DNA from 2 places in the Cellulosilyticum sp. ST5 genome. Region 2 is predicted to be linked to the other one. Evidence: a T-box and tRNA genes for the amino acid it is inferred to sense, from the RefSeq annotation. Region 2 holds a T-box; the other holds one or more tRNA genes.
What was found. The T-box of region 2 lies ahead of QTL86_RS05475 (glycine--tRNA ligase). A T-box ahead of a tRNA ligase gene usually reads a tRNA of that ligase, here a tRNA-Gly.

Region 1 (9,171 bases), 1.3 Mb from region 2:
GGTTTGAGAAGTTTTTAACGTTTCTGTCTACTTGCTCTTCAACCATAGCTGCTGGTACTTCTAATGTAGCATTTGCTACTGCATTTTCTACAGCTTGTTGTTCAAAAATGTTTTTATTATTTGTCTCTTTGTCTTTAAGAAGTTTTGCCTTAAGATCTTCTTTGTATTCAGCTAATGTTTCAAATTCTGAAATATCAGCTGCAAAATCATCATTAATTTCTGGTAATTCATTTACTTTAATACCTTTAATAGCTACTTTAAATAATGCTGGTTTGCTAGCAAGTTCTGCTACATGGTATTCAGCTGGGAATGTTACATTAACTTCTACTTCTTCACCAATGTTTTTACCAATTAATTGATCTTCAAAATTATCGATGAATGATTTAGAACCAATTACTAAATCATAATCTGTTCCTTTTCCACCTTCAAATGCAGCACCATCTACAAAACCTTCAAAGTCGATTGTTACTTTATCTTGAGGCATAACTGCTCTATCTTCAACTGTGATTTCACGAGCATTTTTTTGTGCTTCTTTATTAACTGCTTCGTTTACTTCTTCATCTGTTACTTCTGTTTTTTCTACTTCAACTTTTAAGTTTTTGTATTCACCAAGTGTTACTTCTGGTTTTACAGTAATAATTGCTGTATACTTCATACCATCTTTTGACATTTCAGTTACTTCTAATCCATTTGGACTAATACGTGCTGCAATATCAATTTTGTTTTCTTCGATTGCTGCAAATAATGTTTCATCAATTAAGATGTCTGCTGCTTTATTGAAGAATACTTCAACACCATACATTTTTTCAATCATCGCACGAGGCACTTTCCCTTTACGGAAGCCTTGAATATTGAAGTCTTTTTTCATTGCTTCATAAGCCTTATCAATTGCCGCTGTAACCTTAGCACCTTCTACTTCTACTGTAAGTTTAACCTCACTTTTTTCCATTGTTTCTACTTGTGTGTTCATTAAAATTTATCCTCCTTAAGGTTTCCCTGCTTTGTAGTGTCATTGCATAAATATAGCATTTTAAACTAACATTTCGTTATTATATCATATCCTTGGTAAAAAATCCATATCGCATTTTCGAATATTTTCTTGATAGTCAACTATATTTTGCATATTTTTCCATGCTTTCATACATGCTTTTCTACTTTTATTCCAAGTATTACAACTAGCCTTATATAGGCCTCTTACCTTATAATTGGGTTATGTAATAACTTTGTAATATAGATTTCACATTAGGAAGGATTTTAAACGATGGATCATTATACAAGTAGCTGCGTCACACTTCAAAGCTTTGACCAGACCTATACAAATTCCATACGTCCTAAACTTGAAGCTATTGATCTTTTTTTAAAATCAAGTGAAGCACCTTATGCCAGCACGGAAGTAGCTTCTGTTCTTGGTGTAGAACATGCTGAATTATTAAACACTATGAATGAAAATAACATTGTAGAACTAAATCGCCTTACCTTTTTTCATGTGATTTTCTATTTATCAAGTGATATTTGTAAATTAATCACTAAGCAGTGGAAATATCATAATTGTAAAGCCTATAGTGCTCAAATGATTTCAGATATTTATAAGTTAAATATACATAAAGTAACCAGTGCTTTTGAAGAAATAGGTACTGAACTCATTACTGATGTAGAACTTATGGAAGTGTTTAAGCGTATTCACACCACTGTTTTTTAGTAGTATAAGCATTTTTAATACTTTTAAAGAAATATTTAGTTTTTCTTAACAACATTTAAAAGGTATATCACTTAGTAGCGATATACCTTTTTATTTTACCCTTATTTATCTGCAATCAACATACCTTTTTTTACTTCTCCTGCTACTATTTCACCCTTTATTATTTCTAATAACTTAAATGCGAATGAAATAGAATAGCCAGCTCCTTTTCCTGTTACCACATGGTTACTTAAGACTACTCCCTCTTCCGAATACTGGCAGCCTATAAGCTCATTCTCATATCCTGGATAGCATGTTGCCGTTTCTCCTTTTAGTAATCCATGCTTTCCTAAAATACTAGGCGCTGCACAAATTGCTGCTATCCATTTATGCTGTTCTTTAAAACATCTGAGTTGTTCTATAAGCATGCTATTTTCTTCTAGATGATTAATACCTGGTACACCACCCGGTAATACAATCATATCAACTTTTGTATGATCTACTTCATCGATAGTTTTATCCATATTAACGCTAATACCACGTGAACTTACCACAGTCTTTCCACTAACACCCACCATAGTAACTTCTACTTTTCCTCTTCTTAATATATCTACTACTGATAATGCTTCTATCTCTTCATAGCCTGTACCAAAATAAACTGCTACTCTCATATTTTCCTCCTTTAATATCAATTTTTTAATTACGAACAGTCTAGCTTACTTAAAAAGATTATTTTTATCTTATAAGTTCATATCACATTCGTACTTTCGTTATTATAACTTAAGTATAAGGGGTAAAAAATAAACTTGCCAGTTATTATCTAATTTTTTTACTTATCTCATCAGAAATAATGTTATTATCTGATTTTCTACCACTATCCTATTGGTAAAATCATTTGAAATAGTTTATTAAGCTATTTTGAAATAATCACCTAATTTGCCTTATACACATAGTATATGCTTGTAATACCCTTATTTTCTATATGTAAATTTGATTTTAGAACAGTGGAAGTTGTATGTCCAATAGCTACGGAAGAAAATATACACCCGAAAAACATTCTATGAATCACTGTAGTTCGGCGCTTCTGAATCAGGTATTGATGTCGGTGATGGTATTAATGATACTATCACTATGGACTCTAGTAATTTGAATGGTATGAACACAGCCTTTAGTATGCCAAGTGCTGGTACTATTAAGGCTCTATCAACATACTTTTCTGTTACAGGTAATTTACCAGTGCAACCATTATAGCTCAAATCTATATATCTACAACACCAAATAAAGTATTTTCACCTGTTGCAAATGGCTTTATTGAGCTAGCACCAGACATCGCTTCAAATAATCTTATAGCTCATAAGATTAACTCTACCTTTAATATAAGTGTAACAGCTAAAACACGTATAATGGTTATTTTCTTCGCTATAGTACCATCAGGTCAAAAGGGTGGAAATAACATCATTGGTTATGCAAGTGCTGGTCTTTTACTAGAATAGAAACCTAAGTCTTTCAGCTAAACTATTTTAGTATGAGGTACCTTTCATAGAGGTACCTCTTATCCATTTATTACTGATTCAAAAATTGCTCTTGAAAAAAATCAACTTGCCAGCTACTTTTATGGAGTTCACTTAAATACTTTAATCCCATAGCTCCATACTGTTTCACTAACCCATTAAAATTTACAGTAATATCATCCGCCACCTCTAGGCGTTGCATGGCTATAGCATGATAAACAACTGATTGATAATTTACTTTTGGATACCACTTTGCCTTTGTTCCATAATAATAGTAATAACCTAATAACAGACTATCATCCTCAAAGCAATGCTTACCTTCTAGAAATCTTAAATCATATCCTCCTACTTCCTCAAGAATATGACTCACGTGAATACAGGGATGCGTAAATCCATGAACAATCTTATTACTTGTTAAATTTCTTAAAAACTTCTGCATTTCCGTACCATCTCTAGGTATCTCCCTTATGGTATTGCCACTGAACTTCATATCTCCACTTTTATCAATAATACCACAGCTAATCATGGGTTCCTCATGAGTTCTTAAGTATCCTACTAAAGCTTCTTCCCATAAAGGTGAAAAAATCATATCTAAATGCAATTCACTTATATATTTTGTTTCTCTCCTATGCGTCCATATGTATTCAAAACAGCGCTGACGCCCTACTGGAATGCCTACATTCTTTCCTTCTCCAATGATAATAAAATTGAGCTTAAATTTCTCTAGAAACTTCTCTAGCTCCTGGTTAGATAAGTACCCTTGATTATAAATAATAACTGTTTTATACTTTGCTTCTTCTAATGAAAAAAGACAAGTCATGGCTAACTCTTGATCTTCTGATAAATGCTCGTTTCTAAATAAAAGTAGTAAAGTATGCACCAATTCCTCTTTTGCTTGAGTCTTAGTTACCTTTTTCTGTGCCAATTCTAAGCATTTATCTTGTATTAGCTTCAAATTGTTCTTTATACGCTGATTATTAGGATTAATTATATTGGCTTCTTTTGCATATACTAACGCTTTATCATACATACCTAAGTAATATGCTCCCAAGGCTGCTAAATCATAGGGAGTCTCATTCCATGCATAGCCCATGTTAATATAACATTTTGACTTCTCTTTGATTTTTAATGCTTCATTGGCCATCATAAAAACTGTTATCCATTCTTCTTTTAAATAAGCATATTGAGCCATTTCTACGTAAGCCTCTCTCATATAAGGTACCTCTGCAATAGCTCGGTAATACCAAGCCTCTGCTTCTTTACCCTCACCTAAGTTTCCATAGCTAGTTGCTATCCATCTCATTGCCGCACATCTTTCTTCTTTCCAAACTGCTGACTTTAATTGTAAATATCTTATTAGTGTATCTATACACTGCTGCGATTTTTCTTTGTACATATATTCCCTACCTAAATAGTAGGTCATCCTATCATCTTCCGGACTTTCTTCTATTGCCATCTCCAAAAGTTCTAGATAAGAGTCTCTAGATTTAGTTGAATCAGGATAATGGTTAAGAACCATCCCTTCTATAAAAACTTCCCTATATGGTTCTTTACCTACATATTCTAAAACTTCATGCACAGGATATACCCATCTAAAATGCTGCCTATCATGTACTTTAAAATAGGTAAACTGGCTATTTGGTGTACCATCTGGATTTAAATTCCAATTATACAGGTATTTACCTTGATGAATGCCTTTTTGCCACGTACTTTCTAATGTTTCTCTCCATCCTGGTACTAGCATTTCATCCAAATCCGTACAGACACAAATATCTACATTCTCCGGAAGATGTTCTAAAGAAATATTTCTAGCCACATCAAAACGCCAAGGGATAATCTCTTCTTTATAAACTACAGCTCCCTTAGTTTCTAATATTTCTACTGTTTTATCCGTTGACCCTGTATCTGTAACAACAATAATATCAGCCTCACTCATAGAGTTCATCCATGCTTCAGCAAATTTTTCTTCATTTTTACATATTGCATAAACTCCCACTTTAAAATGTCTCATTCTACTCCTCCTTCCTTATAATTTGGCTTTAATAAGTTTTTTATTATTTTCTAATCTTGAGTCGTTAGGTAATAACTCACACGCTTTTATAGCATGTTCATAAGATTTTTCATAAAGACCTAAGTAATAACAAGAAATAGCTGCGTAATCTTCTAATATATATCCCCAGCTCTCAGGTTCAACTAAATAACTTCCAGACCTTTCTTTTATTTCTAATCCTTTTTCTGTTACAAAAAATAATAATTCCCAATTTTCTTCACTGTACGCCAACTTTGCCATATATACATAAGGTTCTCTTACATATGGGCACTCCGCTATAGCCCGATAAAGCCATACTTTTGCTTCTGACATATTCTCCATTGCTTTATAACTATTAGAAATAAAACGCATAGAAGCTGACCTTTCCTCATCCCAAGTAGCTGTTGGTAACGACAGATGCCTCTTTAAAATCTCTATACAAGCATCATATTGGCTATAATACATATACTCTCGCCCTAGCCAAAAAATTGTACGATCATCCATAGGGTTTTCTTCTGCTGATAATTCCAATAAAGCTAAGTATTGACTCCTAGGTTTAGTTAAGTCTGGATAATGATTTAACACAATATCATAAATAGCTACTGACTGATCTGGTTCTTCTCCAATATACTCAAGTACCTCATGTACAGGATGAATCCACCTAAAATTATTCCTAGCATGTATTTTTTCCATTACAAATTGTTTATCAGGACTACTATCCGCTTTATATGACCATGTAAATCTATATTTTGCTCTTGTATAAAAAGGTCGCCAGACTTCTTCTAGTTTTTTTCTCCATCCTTTTTCAAATACTTCATCTAAGTCGTTGGATACACAAATATCTACATCTATAGGCACATAGTCTAAGGCCTTATTTCGAGCCACATCAAATCTCCATGGCTCTATCTTATCTTCATAAACAATCGCCCCTCTTTTACGCAATTTACCAACCGTCTCATCCGTAGAACCAGTGTCCAAAACAACTACTAAATCTGCTTCACTTACAGCATCCATCCACCGCTCAACAAACTGCTCTTCATCTTTACTAATCGCATAAACACATACCTTATATTTTCCCATTATTCACCTCTTTACTAAATATAGCCATATAATTCTTTCATACTGTTTTATCTTATTCTCTTATATATATATGACATAGCTTTAATCTAAAACGTATTAATAAGAAATCTTTACTTATTTGCTTTAATATGCCTTCTTATAACAACCTCTCAATTAATTCATACGCTCTATTTTTCTAAATAACATGCTTTTATATTTCTAATATGGTAATATAATATATAGTAAGGTTTAATTAAGGGGGTAATTAATTTTGGAAATTGAACGTAAATTTTTAGTGCAAGACTATCCTTCACTTGAAGCATACTCAAGCGAAAAAATAACACAGGCATACATTTCAACCGATCCTGTTATAAGGCTTCGTGAGATGGGAAACCAATATTTTCTTACAGTTAAATCCCAAGGGCATATGATACGAGAAGAATTTGAAATGCCCATCACCAAAGAGCAATATGATTCTCTTTATAAAAAAGTAGATAGCTCGCCTATTAAAAAAACAAGGTATTTTATTCCTTTAGAAAATCAATTAACAGCTGAGTTAGATATTTATCAAGGTCACTTAGATGGCTTATGCACCGTAGAAGTTGAATTTACTTCCGTAGCCGCTGCTGATTCTTTCAAAGCTCCTCAGTGGTTTGGAAAAGACATCACCTTAGATAATCGCTATAAAAACAATAATTTAGCTACCTACGGAGTTCCTACAGAAAAATAGGAATTTGTTTTATTATTTATTAGGGATTGTCTTTCCTAGCTACATATATCTTTATATAAAAATGAAGTTTTTAAACTAGAGTCTTAGAGGTTTGATTCCTAGCAAAAAGGTGCACCCATCAAATCCTTAAGAGCCCCTCCTCTTGGTTAAGCTTTAATAATTGCTATTTAGTAGTCTCATGAAGCGCCGACAATACTGAGGAGCTTTGCTATGTCTTTCATAAGGTTACTTGTAGCAATTATTAATTAAGTTTCCTCCAAGAGCTAGATAAACAAAAGAAGCCGAACTAAGTATATTTTATTTACTTAGTTCGGCTTCTTTTATAATGTATTTCTACCTTCTTTTTATTTCTCTCACAAACACAAAAAAGCCAGTATAGATGCTATCATCTACACTGGCTTTTTTATACAGGGCTAGGAGGATTCGAACCTCCGTCTGCAGGAATCAAAATCCTGTGCCTTACCGCTTGGCGATAACCCTATATACCGTATCCACAGGGATTCGAACCCCGGACCCACGCCTTAGAAGGGCGTTGCTCTATCCAGCTGAGCTATGGATACATAAGAGCGGGTGATGGGAATCGAACCCACGTAGTCAGCTTGGAAGGCTGAAGTTCTACCATTGAACTACACCCGCATATACTATGCATATTTATTTAATGATGCGGGCGAAGGGAGTCGAACCCTTACACCTCGCGGCGCTAGATCCTAAGTCTAGTGCGTCTGCCAATTCCGCCACGCCCGCATATTAAAACCTTAACTATTGAGTTAAGAATGAGCCACCCGGGAATCGAACCCGGGACAACTTGATTAAAAGTCAAGTGCTCTACCGACTGAGCTAGTGACCCAAACCATAGGACAAATGTCCTAACAGGGCTAGGAGGATTTGAACCTCCGAATGCAGGAATCAAAATCCTGTGCCTTACCGCTTGGCGATAACCCTACATTATTATGTACGTTTGTCCATAATAAAAGGTGGGTAATGGGGCTCGAACCCACGACACCTGGAACCACAATCCAGTGCTACTACCAACTGAGCTATACCCACCATACCGTATCCACAGGGATTCGAACCCCGGACCCACGCCTTAGAAGGGCGTTGCTCTATCCAGCTGAGCTATGGATACACAAGAGCGGGTGATGGGAATCGAACCCACGTAGTCAGCTTGGAAGGCTGAAGTTCTACCATTGAACTACACCCGCATATCATATGCTTCATTTTGTCAGTTTTTAGAGTTCCCTCCTCGACTGACAAAATGTATTATACCTAACTTCTTTGCATACGTCAACACCTTTTATGTTTTTTTTTATTTTTTTTACCTTACCCTATATCTATTACTTATAGGATGTATAATGACATTCTCATTCTCAATTATTTGCATGATATTTGCTTCTTTGATTTGCCCACCCTTAACTTCTACAATAGCATAAGAAGGGTATTTTCCATCTCTAGGCTGCGTCATACTCCCTGGGTTTAATAGAAGTACATCTTCTTTTCTCTCTATATGAGCACAATGAGAATGACCACATACTGCTACCTGTGCTTCATGGGCTATGGCATCAATAATAAGATCATCATATTCTCCCCATTTTACACCATACCTGTGCCCATGAGTCATATAAAAGGATATACCTTCTATAGTTACCACTTCACTGTATGCACCTCCAAAGCCAACATCACAATTACCATACACATAATGTATCTCTACACCAGGATAGTATTTTTGTAATAGCCTTGCATCACTAACATAATCTCCACAATGCAATACAGTACCCACACCTAGAGGAATTGTGCGTTCTAATATCATTTTTACATTTTCAATCTTTCCATGAGTATCACTTATTATTAGTACTTTCATTTACTCACCTACAGCACTTTTAATAATTCTTTTTTCATAGCTTTAAGTGCTTTGGCACGATGACTAATTTGATTCTTCTCCTCCATAGAGAGCATGGCTGTAGAAGTCCCTAATTCTTCTACGTAAAAAATAGGGTCATATCCGAATCCATTAGTGCCCTTCGCTTCATAACCAATATAGCCTTCTAATACACCTGTTGTCGTTATTGTAGCTTCATTCTTACGACTCATAGCAATACTACAAACGAATCTTGCTGTTCGTTCTTCTTTAGCTACATCTTGTAATTTTTCTAATATCATTTGATTT
Region 2 (9,171 bases):
GCAAGGTAAGTAGATAAAAGTTAAACCAAGGAGTGAGGAGCTCTTAATAGTCTTAGCCGGTGCACCCTTATGTATGAGGAAGCTAAGGCTTTAAGACTCTAGTTTAAGACTTTCTTTAGATATAAAAGATGTAAAAGCTTTTTTGACAACTTATAGGATGGCGCCTCCCGTACAGCGCACAAGTGAACCTTTTCCTTAGAGCCAGAGGTACCTATAACAATAGATTGAGACTTGGTCGACCCGGTCAGTTCCTCAGGTTAATGCTGTGGTGATTTGCCGTGGGAAGTTATTTGATTTACCTTTACTCTTATATATATGTTAGGAGAAAAACAATTCCCTAATAAAAAGTTAAAGATTTATTTATAAGCTCGTAAGATACAGGAGATTTAACTATACTAACAAGAATAAAAATCAGGCAACGTTTTCACTTGAGTTTTTTAAGAAGACCTAAAAGTAATAATTTATTTGAATATTTTAAAAACAAAGTCTATAATTTATATAAGATATATTCTTGTAAATATAGGGGGGCTATATGAAAGATAGAATCAAGTATTTTATTAATAAATTTATTTACTTTGTGGGTTTGACATGTATAGTATTTGCGATTGGATATGCAATTTTTTATGCATCAAATAGTTTTATAGCTGGATTTAAAGATGGATACAATGCCTCTGCAGGAATGATCGATTAATTTAGATTATTAATCAAGGAGCATTTTAGGAGAAGATTAAAGCTTTATCATAGACTTCAAGGGTAACCATGGATGTGTAGATATCTAGGTTATCTGTTTTTGATGCACCACAGATAATCTGTACTTATTAATAAGCTAAACAACAAGAATTCATACTAGTGATGATAGTAGTTAGTGTTTATTTAGGGGTAGAGGGGGTAAAACTATTAGCCCTCTATGTATACGGTGAATATTAACGCCAAATAATTTTCTTATTTTGTCCAAAGACACGTTGAAACTGTAGTGAGGAAACTATTTGGCAAAAGTAAATTAATGAAGTATAAAATAGTATTCTTATACTACATGTAAAATAAAACACACCTGACTCAAAATCAGGTGTGTTTTATTTGGTATCGTAATTAACAATACCGCTGGCCGGACTCGAACCGGCATGTATTTCTACGCCTGATTTTGAGTCAGGTGCGTCTGCCATTTCGCCACAGCGGCTTAAGTCATTATGTTAAGCAATGACAAAAATTATATTACCATATTTTACTCATGCTGACAAGAGACTTTATAAGACTTTTTTAGAAACAGTATTAGGGGAAGTACTAGTTATAATAAAAACATTGTATCATTTCTGATTATCCTTTAGAATAAGTAGGAAGTTATAGGATTAATGAAAGGGGGAATTGCAGCGTGAAAAATATGAATGAAGAACAGCTTATTAAAGTAGCTGCTAAAGGTGATATGGAAGCCTTTGAAATGCTTATTGGCCAATATGAAAAGAAAATCTATGCTTTATGCTTGCACCTTTTGAAGGACCCTGAAGAAGCCTATGATGCAGCACAAGAAGTATGTATTAAAGTATGGAGACAAATTGCCAATTTTGAAGGACAAGCCAAATTCAGTACTTGGCTTTATCGTATAGGAACAAATCAATGTCTAGATTTAATAAGAAAAAATAAAAAGAGAAGTCAAGATATTTCACTTTTTCAAAAAGATGAAGCTAGTGAAGAAGAATGGATGATCGAGTCACCCAAGCAAGAAGAAGGTGTAGAAGAAAAAGTAGAAAAAAAGGCCTTACAAGAAGTTGTTCAATTGGGTCTAAAGGAATTAAAAGAAGATTATCAGGTCATTATTACGTTAAGAGATATAGAAGAACATTCTTATGAGGAAATAGCAGAAGTATTAGAGATTTCCTTAGGTACAGTAAAATCTAGATTAGCTAGAGCAAGGCAAGCATTAAAAAAAGTTTTACAGCAAAATAAGGAACCGTACCAATCATTTTTTCGTCATATCAAATAGGAAGGGAGTGTGCGGCATGAATTGTGATGAATGTAAGGAAAAATTATCGCTTTATATAGATGGAATGCTAAGTGAAGAAGAAGAAAAAGCTATAGTGGCACACCTTGACCTATGTGAGACGTGCCATGAGGAGTATAAAACATTAACAGGAATAATAAGCTTACTTAAATCATCTAAAGAAGTTGAGTTACCAAAAGGTTTTCACGAAAATTTAATAAGACGTATGAAACAGGAACAAAAAGTAATACCTATTAAAACGAAGCGTTTTAAATGGGAATATCCAGCTGGTTTAGTAGCTACATTATTAGTAGGATTTATGGCATTTGGAGGTCACTTTACAGGAAATAAAAGTAGTGCAACTTCTGAAGCGCCTATGACTGCTTATAGTATGCCAGAAAGTACAGAGGAAAGTGCCGCAGAAGACATGGCAAGAGGCATTGAAAAGCAAGCAGCACCGGCTGAAGCTGCGCCTTCAGTAGTTTCTAATGAAGCAAGCAGTGGTATTCAAGAAGAAGAAAAGAGCCTTAAATCAGCTGCACTTGATGGTCAAGCAGACTCAGTGGTATGGGAAGCTACGATTAAAGATAAACCTGCTTTTTTGAAGGCAATAGAAGAGTATCTAAAAGCACAGCAATTAACTTATACGGAGGAAGAGGGTTATTTGCTTATTACAAGTACAGGTGATTATACAGCACTTTGGGAGTGGATACAGGTACAAACTGAAGTGAAACAGATTATCATTACTCATGATACAGGTAGCGATTTAAAGCTAATCTATCATGAATAAAGTCATACAAGTAAAAAGCTACAAAATATCAGAGCAATAGACTTGACAGTTAAGAGGCTTTTTGATAAATTTAACATAAAGTAGATACCAATTATTACAATGAAAAAGAGGAGTAGTAAAAATAAGAGCTTTAGCGAGATTGGGAGAGTGGAAGCCAATTGTTTCTGTTTTTATGAAGGGCGCTTTGGAGTGATAACTTTGAAAGAGGAATGCGTAAGCATTCAATAAGGGTGGAACCGCGGAAGATAACCTTTCGTCCCTTGCTTAAGGGATGGAAGGTTTTTTATATTGTCCATTCCTAGATTGAATCATTTAAGGAGGTAAATGTCATGGTAGAAAAAAACATGCAACAAATTGTAGCAGTAGCAAAATCAAGAGGTTTTGTTTATCCAGGTTCTGAAATTTATGGAGGACTTGCTAATACTTGGGATTATGGCCCACTAGGTGTTGAATTTAAAAATAATGTTAAAAAAGCATGGTGGAAGAAGTTTATTCAAGAAAGCCCATATAATGTAGGGGTAGATTGTGCACTTCTTATGAATCCACAAGTATGGGTGGCTTCAGGTCATGTTGGTGGATTTAATGATCCTCTTATGGACTGCAAAGCTTGTAAAGAGCGTTTTAGAGCAGATAAAATTATTGAAGATTATCTTGACGAACAAGGTACACCAGAAGTAGTGGATGGTTGGTCAAATGAACAAATGCAGAACTTCATTAAAGAAAAAGCTATTAAATGTCCAAGTTGTGGTGCGCATGACTTCACAGATATACGTCAATTTAACCTAATGTTTAAGACATTCCAAGGTGTAACAGAAGACTCTAAAAATGTGGTTTACTTAAGACCAGAGACAGCACAAGGAATCTTTGTTAACTTTAAAAATGTTCAAAGAACTAGCCGTAAAAAAGTACCATTTGGTATTGGCCAAGTTGGTAAATCTTTTAGAAATGAAATTACACCAGGTAACTTTATTTTTAGAACAAGAGAATTTGAACAAATGGAACTGGAATTCTTCTGTAAGCCAGGTACAGAACTTGAATGGTTTGATTACTGGAGAAGCTACTGTAAAAACTTCCTTCTTAGCCTTGGTGTAGATGAAAACAATATGAGACTTCGTGATCACTCAGCAGAAGAACTTTCTCACTATAGTAATGCCACAACAGATATTGAATTTAAATTCCCATTTGGTTGGGGAGAACTTTGGGGTATTGCAAGCCGTACAGACTTTGACCTTAAACAACATCAAGAACACTCAAAACAAGATATGACTTACTTTGACCCAACAACAAATGAAAAGTATTTACCATATGTTATTGAGCCATCTCTTGGGGCAGATCGTGTAACACTTGCATTTTTATGTGAAGCGTATGATGAAGAAACATTAGAAGATGGTGATACAAGAACGATCTTTAGATTCCATCCTGCACTCGCGCCAGTTAAAGCAGCAGTATTACCACTATCTAAGAAACTTTCTGAGGATGCCGTTAAAGTATTTGATATTCTTGCAAAAGAATTCAATGTGGAATTTGACGAAGCAGGTTCAATTGGTAAACGTTATAGAAGACAAGATGAGATTGGTACACCTTTCTGTATTACCTTTGACTTTGATTCTTTGGAGGATCAAAAAGTAACAGTACGTGATCGTGACTCTATGGCTCAAGAACGTATAGCTATTGAGGATTTAGTAGAATATATCCGTGAAAGAATGGCATTTTAATTAAAAATAATGAATAACGATAGAGAACTTATGGGCAAGACTTATAGGTTCTCTATTTTTTTATCAGAAAAACAGATCTCTCCTATATGACAAAGCATCATAGTCGAATCGTTCACTTTGATGTAATTAGGTTTTTGATTTTTTATTATCTTGTGCAATTTGTGTATAAATAATTAAAGCAAAAAGAAGAAAAATAAGACAAACCATGGCATTTCTTAAGTTGAATGAGGTTTGTTTTATAAGTTCTTTTAAATAGAAATTGTGAGATACTAAAGAAATAAGTAAATAATTCACAAAAGCTTTAGCTGATAGTAATGAAAAAATTATTAGAAAAATATAAAAATAAATATATAACATAAAATACTTTATTCAATACAGAATGTTGTGTTATAATGAACGAGAAATAAGAAATACAAGCGAGTATGATTCCGCCAAGTCAACTAAAGCTTGAAGTTTTTTATGACGCATAAAATTTAGGAGGGAAACAAATGAGTCAACAATGGGTTTATATGTTTCAAGAAGGAGAAGCAGGTAATAAGAATCTATTAGGAGGAAAAGGTGCTAACCTTGCAGAGATGACACAGCTTGGATTGCCTATTCCACATGGTTTTATAGTAACAACTGAAGCATGTACAGAGTATTATGCAAACGGTGGTTCTCTTACAGATGCTATTATGGTTCAAATCAAAGAGGCGCTTGCTAAACTTGAAGATTTAGCTGGTAAGAAATTTGGAGACACAGAGAATCCATTACTTGTATCAGTACGTTCAGGTGCGCGTGTATCAATGCCTGGTATGATGGACACTGTTCTTAACTTGGGTCTTAATGATGTGGCAGTAGAAGGTCTTGCAAAGAAAACAGGAAATACAAGATTTGCATATGACTCTTATCGCCGTTTTATTCAAATGTTCTCAGATGTTGTTATGGAAATTCCAAAACCTCGTTTTGAAAAAATCATAGATAGAATGAAAGAAGAAAAAGGTGTTCAAATGGACACTGAGCTTAATGCAGACGACCTTAAAGAAATGGTTGTTCGTTTCAAAGCACTTTACAAAGAAGAAAAAGGTGTGGAATTCCCACAAGAACCAGAACATCAATTGATGGAAGCTATTAAAGCAGTATTCCGTTCTTGGATGAATCCTCGTGCTATTGTTTACAGAAGAATGAATGATTACCCATCTGATTGGGGTACAGCAGTAAACGTACAAATGATGGTATTTGGTAATATGGGTAACACATCTGGTACAGGTGTTGCTTTCACAAGAAACCCTTCTACAGGTGAAAATAAAATTTATGGTGAATACCTCATTAATGCACAAGGTGAAGACGTTGTTGCTGGTATTCGTACACCAAACCCAATTACACAACTTGAACAAGATATGCCAGATGTATATCAAGAGTTCACAGAGATTTATACTAAGCTTGAAAATCATTATCGTGATATGCAAGATATGGAATTCACAGTTGAAGAAGGCAAATTGTTCTTCCTTCAAACACGTAATGGTAAAAGAACAGCTGGGGCTGCTCTAAAAATTGCAGTTGATTTAGTTGCAGAAGGCAAGATTACAGAAGAAACAGCTGTTTGCCGTGTAGAACCAAAACAACTTGATCAATTACTTCACCCTAACTTTGATCCAAAAGCACTTAAAGCTGCAACAGTAATCGGTAGTGCGCTTCCAGCATCTCCAGGAGCAGCAGCAGGTAAAGTTTATTTCACAGCAGAAGATGCTAAGAATGCAGCAGCAGCTGGTGAAAGAGTTATCTTAGTTCGTCTTGAAACATCTCCAGAAGATATTGAGGGTATGGCAGCAGCTCGTGGTATCTTAACTGTACGTGGCGGTATGACTTCACATGCAGCAGTAGTTGCTCGTGGTATGGGTACATGCTGTGTATCTGGATGTGGTGAGATTAAAATTGATGAAGAAGCTAAAACCTTTACATTAGGTGGCAATACATATAAAGAAGGGGATTATATCTCTTTAGATGGTTCAACAGGTAATATCTATGGTGAAGATGTAGCAACTATTGAACCAGAAATCACAGGTGATTTTGAAACACTTATGGCTTGGGCAGATAAAGCAAGAGTACTTAAAGTACGTACAAATGCTGACACACCAAGAGATGCAAGAAATGCTGTTAAATTTGGTGCAGAAGGTATCGGTCTTTGCCGTACAGAGCATATGTTCTTTGAAGAAGATCGTATTATGAAGATTCGTAAAATGATTGTATCTAAAACAGAAGCAGAAAGAAGAGAAGCACTTAAAGGTCTTCTTCCACTTCAAAGAGGTGACTTTGCAGGTATTTATGAGGCAATGGAAGGTAGACCAGTAACCATCCGTCTTCTTGATCCACCACTTCATGAATTCGTTCCACATACAGATGAGGATATTGCAGATCTTGCAAAAGAAATGGGTCTTACATTTGAAGACCTTAAAGCAACTGTAGAAGGACTTCATGAATTCAACCCAATGATGGGTCACCGTGGTTGTCGTCTTGCTGTTTCTTATCCAGAAATTGCAGAAATGCAAGCACGCGCTATCATTGAAGCTGCTGTACAAGTGAAACAAGAGAAGGGATATGATGTTGTACCAGAAATCATGATTCCACTTGTAGGTGAAAAGAAAGAACTTAAATTTGTTAAAGATATCGTTGTTAAAACAGCAGATGAAGTTATCAAAGAAGCTGGTATCGAAATGGAATACCATGTAGGTACAATGATTGAAATCCCACGTGCTGCACTTACAGCAGATGCTATTGCTGAAGAAGCTGAATTCTTCTCATTTGGTACAAATGACTTAACTCAAATGACATTTGGTTTCTCTCGTGATGATGCTGGTAAATTCTTAGATGATTACTATGGAAAAGGTATTTATGAAAGCGATCCATTTGCTAGACTTGATCAAACAGGTGTAGGTCAATTGGTACAAATGGCAGCTGAAAAAGGTCGCAAGACACGTCCAAATATTAAGCTTGGTATTTGTGGTGAACATGGTGGTGACCCATCATCAGTTGAATTCTGCCATAAGGTAGGACTTAACTATGTATCTTGTTCTCCATTCCGTGTACCAATTGCAAGACTTGCTGCAGCACAAGCAGCTATTAAAAATCGTTAATTCATTTCGAGCAAAAATCATATAGCACAGAGAGAGGAAGCTACTTTAAAGTAGCTTCTTCTTTTTGTGTAGTAAAGAAATGGATTTACTATTGAGAAAAAGTATTTAAATGTGTTACAGTGAAATAAATCAAAATACTATAAAATGACACAAAGGAGCCTTTAGATAATGACAAAAGAGACATTCACCTTTCCATCTGCTAATGGGAAAAACCAAATTTATGTCAAGTTATGGAAACCAGAAAAAGAACCTATTAAAGGTATATTACAAATTTCTCATGGTATGATTGAGCATATTGAACGTTATGATGAATTTGCGTTTTTTTTAGCTAGCAGAGGTTTTTTGGTAGTGGGAAATGATCATATGGGGCATGGTCAATCTGTTAGTAATTCAGAAGAATGGGGTTATTTTGCTAAAGAAGATAGCAGCAAGAAAGTAGTAGAAGACCTACATGCTTTAACGTTAAAGATGAAATCTAAATATCCAGGAGTGAAATATTTTGTTTTAGGCCATAGCATGGGTTCCTTTATGATTAGGCGCTACTTAATGACTTATGGTAAAGAAGTTGATGGAGCTATTATTATGGGAACAGGTATGCAACCCTTTATGAAGTTAGTCTTAGGAAAATTAATTTTAAAAGTTGTTAAAATGTTTTATGGAGAAAAGCATCGTAGTGTTTTCTTAGAACAAGTCATGTTTGGAAGCTATAATAAACGATTTAGTACAAATAAAAAAGGAAAAGAGTGGCTTACTCGAGATGAAAAAGAGGTTCAGTGCTATAGGAATGACCCGGCTTGTTCCTTTTTGTTCACAATTAATGGAATAGAAACCTTATTATCTACCTTGAGTTTTATCCAAGCAAAAGAAAATATACAATGCTTTCCCAAAGAGATTCCTATACTTATGGTATCAGGAAGTGAGGATCCCGTAGGTAATTATGGGAAGGGTATTAAAAAGGTGTTTGAAACTTATCAGCAGCATGGGGTGAAAAACATCGTACTCAAATTATATGATGGTGCTAGACATGAACCACTTAATGAAACGAATAGGTATGAGGTTTATGAAATGATATATACTTATTTAAATAAGTGGTAAAAGGTATTGCTTTTTAAGAAAGTGCCTCATATAATCTTTATTAATCCATAAAAACCAAACAAAGGCGTACTTGGAAGCAGGTGGGTCTTTGTTTGATTTTAACAAAAATTATTTAAAAAAAAGGAAATACGTATAAAGTGTCGTATTTAATAAGTATATGGGGTGATGAGAATGTGTTACAGAGAGCAACAAGAAAAGTTTGAATGTATGCAGCTTAGTGAATTTGCGACAAAAAGCATGTTATCAAGAGGAAGAGAGCGCTTAGAAGAAGAGTGTGAGGTTAGAACGCTTTTTCAAAGAGACCGCGATCGCATTTTGCATTCTAAAGCTTTTAGACGATTAGCTCATAAGACACAGGTGTTTATTTCGCCAGAAGGTGATCATTATCGCACACGTCTTACCCATACCTTGGAAGTTTCTCAAATCGCAAGAACCATCGCAAGAGCACTCAAATTAAATGAAGATCTAACAGAGGCTATTGCA

Region 1: it encodes a tRNA-Gly, which carries the amino acid that the T-box ahead of QTL86_RS05475 (glycine--tRNA ligase) is inferred to sense. The anticodon was not compared.

Annotation. Positions count from the first base shown of each region.
Region 1 is NZ_CP132338.1:2,453,344-2,462,514, forward strand. It holds gene tig (trigger factor) at 1-970, opposite strand, end outside; gene QTL86_RS12010 (hypothetical protein) at 1,262-1,699, shown strand; gene QTL86_RS12015 (DJ-1 family glyoxalase III) at 1,801-2,349, opposite strand; gene QTL86_RS12020 (hypothetical protein) at 3,242-5,200, opposite strand; gene QTL86_RS12025 (glycosyl transferase family 2) at 5,216-6,298, opposite strand; gene QTL86_RS12030 (CYTH domain-containing protein) at 6,549-7,007, shown strand; tRNA gene QTL86_RS12035 (tRNA-Gln) at 7,416-7,487, opposite strand; tRNA gene QTL86_RS12040 (tRNA-Arg) at 7,494-7,567, opposite strand; tRNA gene QTL86_RS12045 (tRNA-Gly) at 7,573-7,643, opposite strand; tRNA gene QTL86_RS12050 (tRNA-Leu) at 7,670-7,751, opposite strand; tRNA gene QTL86_RS12055 (tRNA-Lys) at 7,782-7,854, opposite strand; tRNA gene QTL86_RS12060 (tRNA-Gln) at 7,878-7,949, opposite strand; tRNA gene QTL86_RS12065 (tRNA-His) at 7,981-8,054, opposite strand; tRNA gene QTL86_RS12070 (tRNA-Arg) at 8,060-8,133, opposite strand; tRNA gene QTL86_RS12075 (tRNA-Gly) at 8,139-8,209, opposite strand; gene QTL86_RS12080 (metallophosphoesterase family protein) at 8,323-8,865, opposite strand; gene QTL86_RS12085 (XTP/dITP diphosphatase) at 8,874-9,171, opposite strand, start outside.
Region 2 is NZ_CP132338.1:1,108,056-1,117,226, forward strand. It holds gene QTL86_RS05455 (hypothetical protein) at 533-691, shown strand; tRNA gene QTL86_RS05460 (tRNA-Leu) at 1,097-1,177, opposite strand; gene QTL86_RS05465 (RNA polymerase sigma factor) at 1,379-1,978, shown strand; gene QTL86_RS05470 (anti-sigma factor family protein) at 1,995-2,765, shown strand; T-box leader at 2,856-3,029, shown strand; gene QTL86_RS05475 (glycine--tRNA ligase) at 3,095-4,480, shown strand; gene ppdK (pyruvate, phosphate dikinase) at 4,969-7,593, shown strand; gene QTL86_RS05485 (alpha/beta fold hydrolase) at 7,762-8,688, shown strand; gene QTL86_RS05490 (deoxyguanosinetriphosphate triphosphohydrolase) at 8,860-9,171, shown strand, end outside.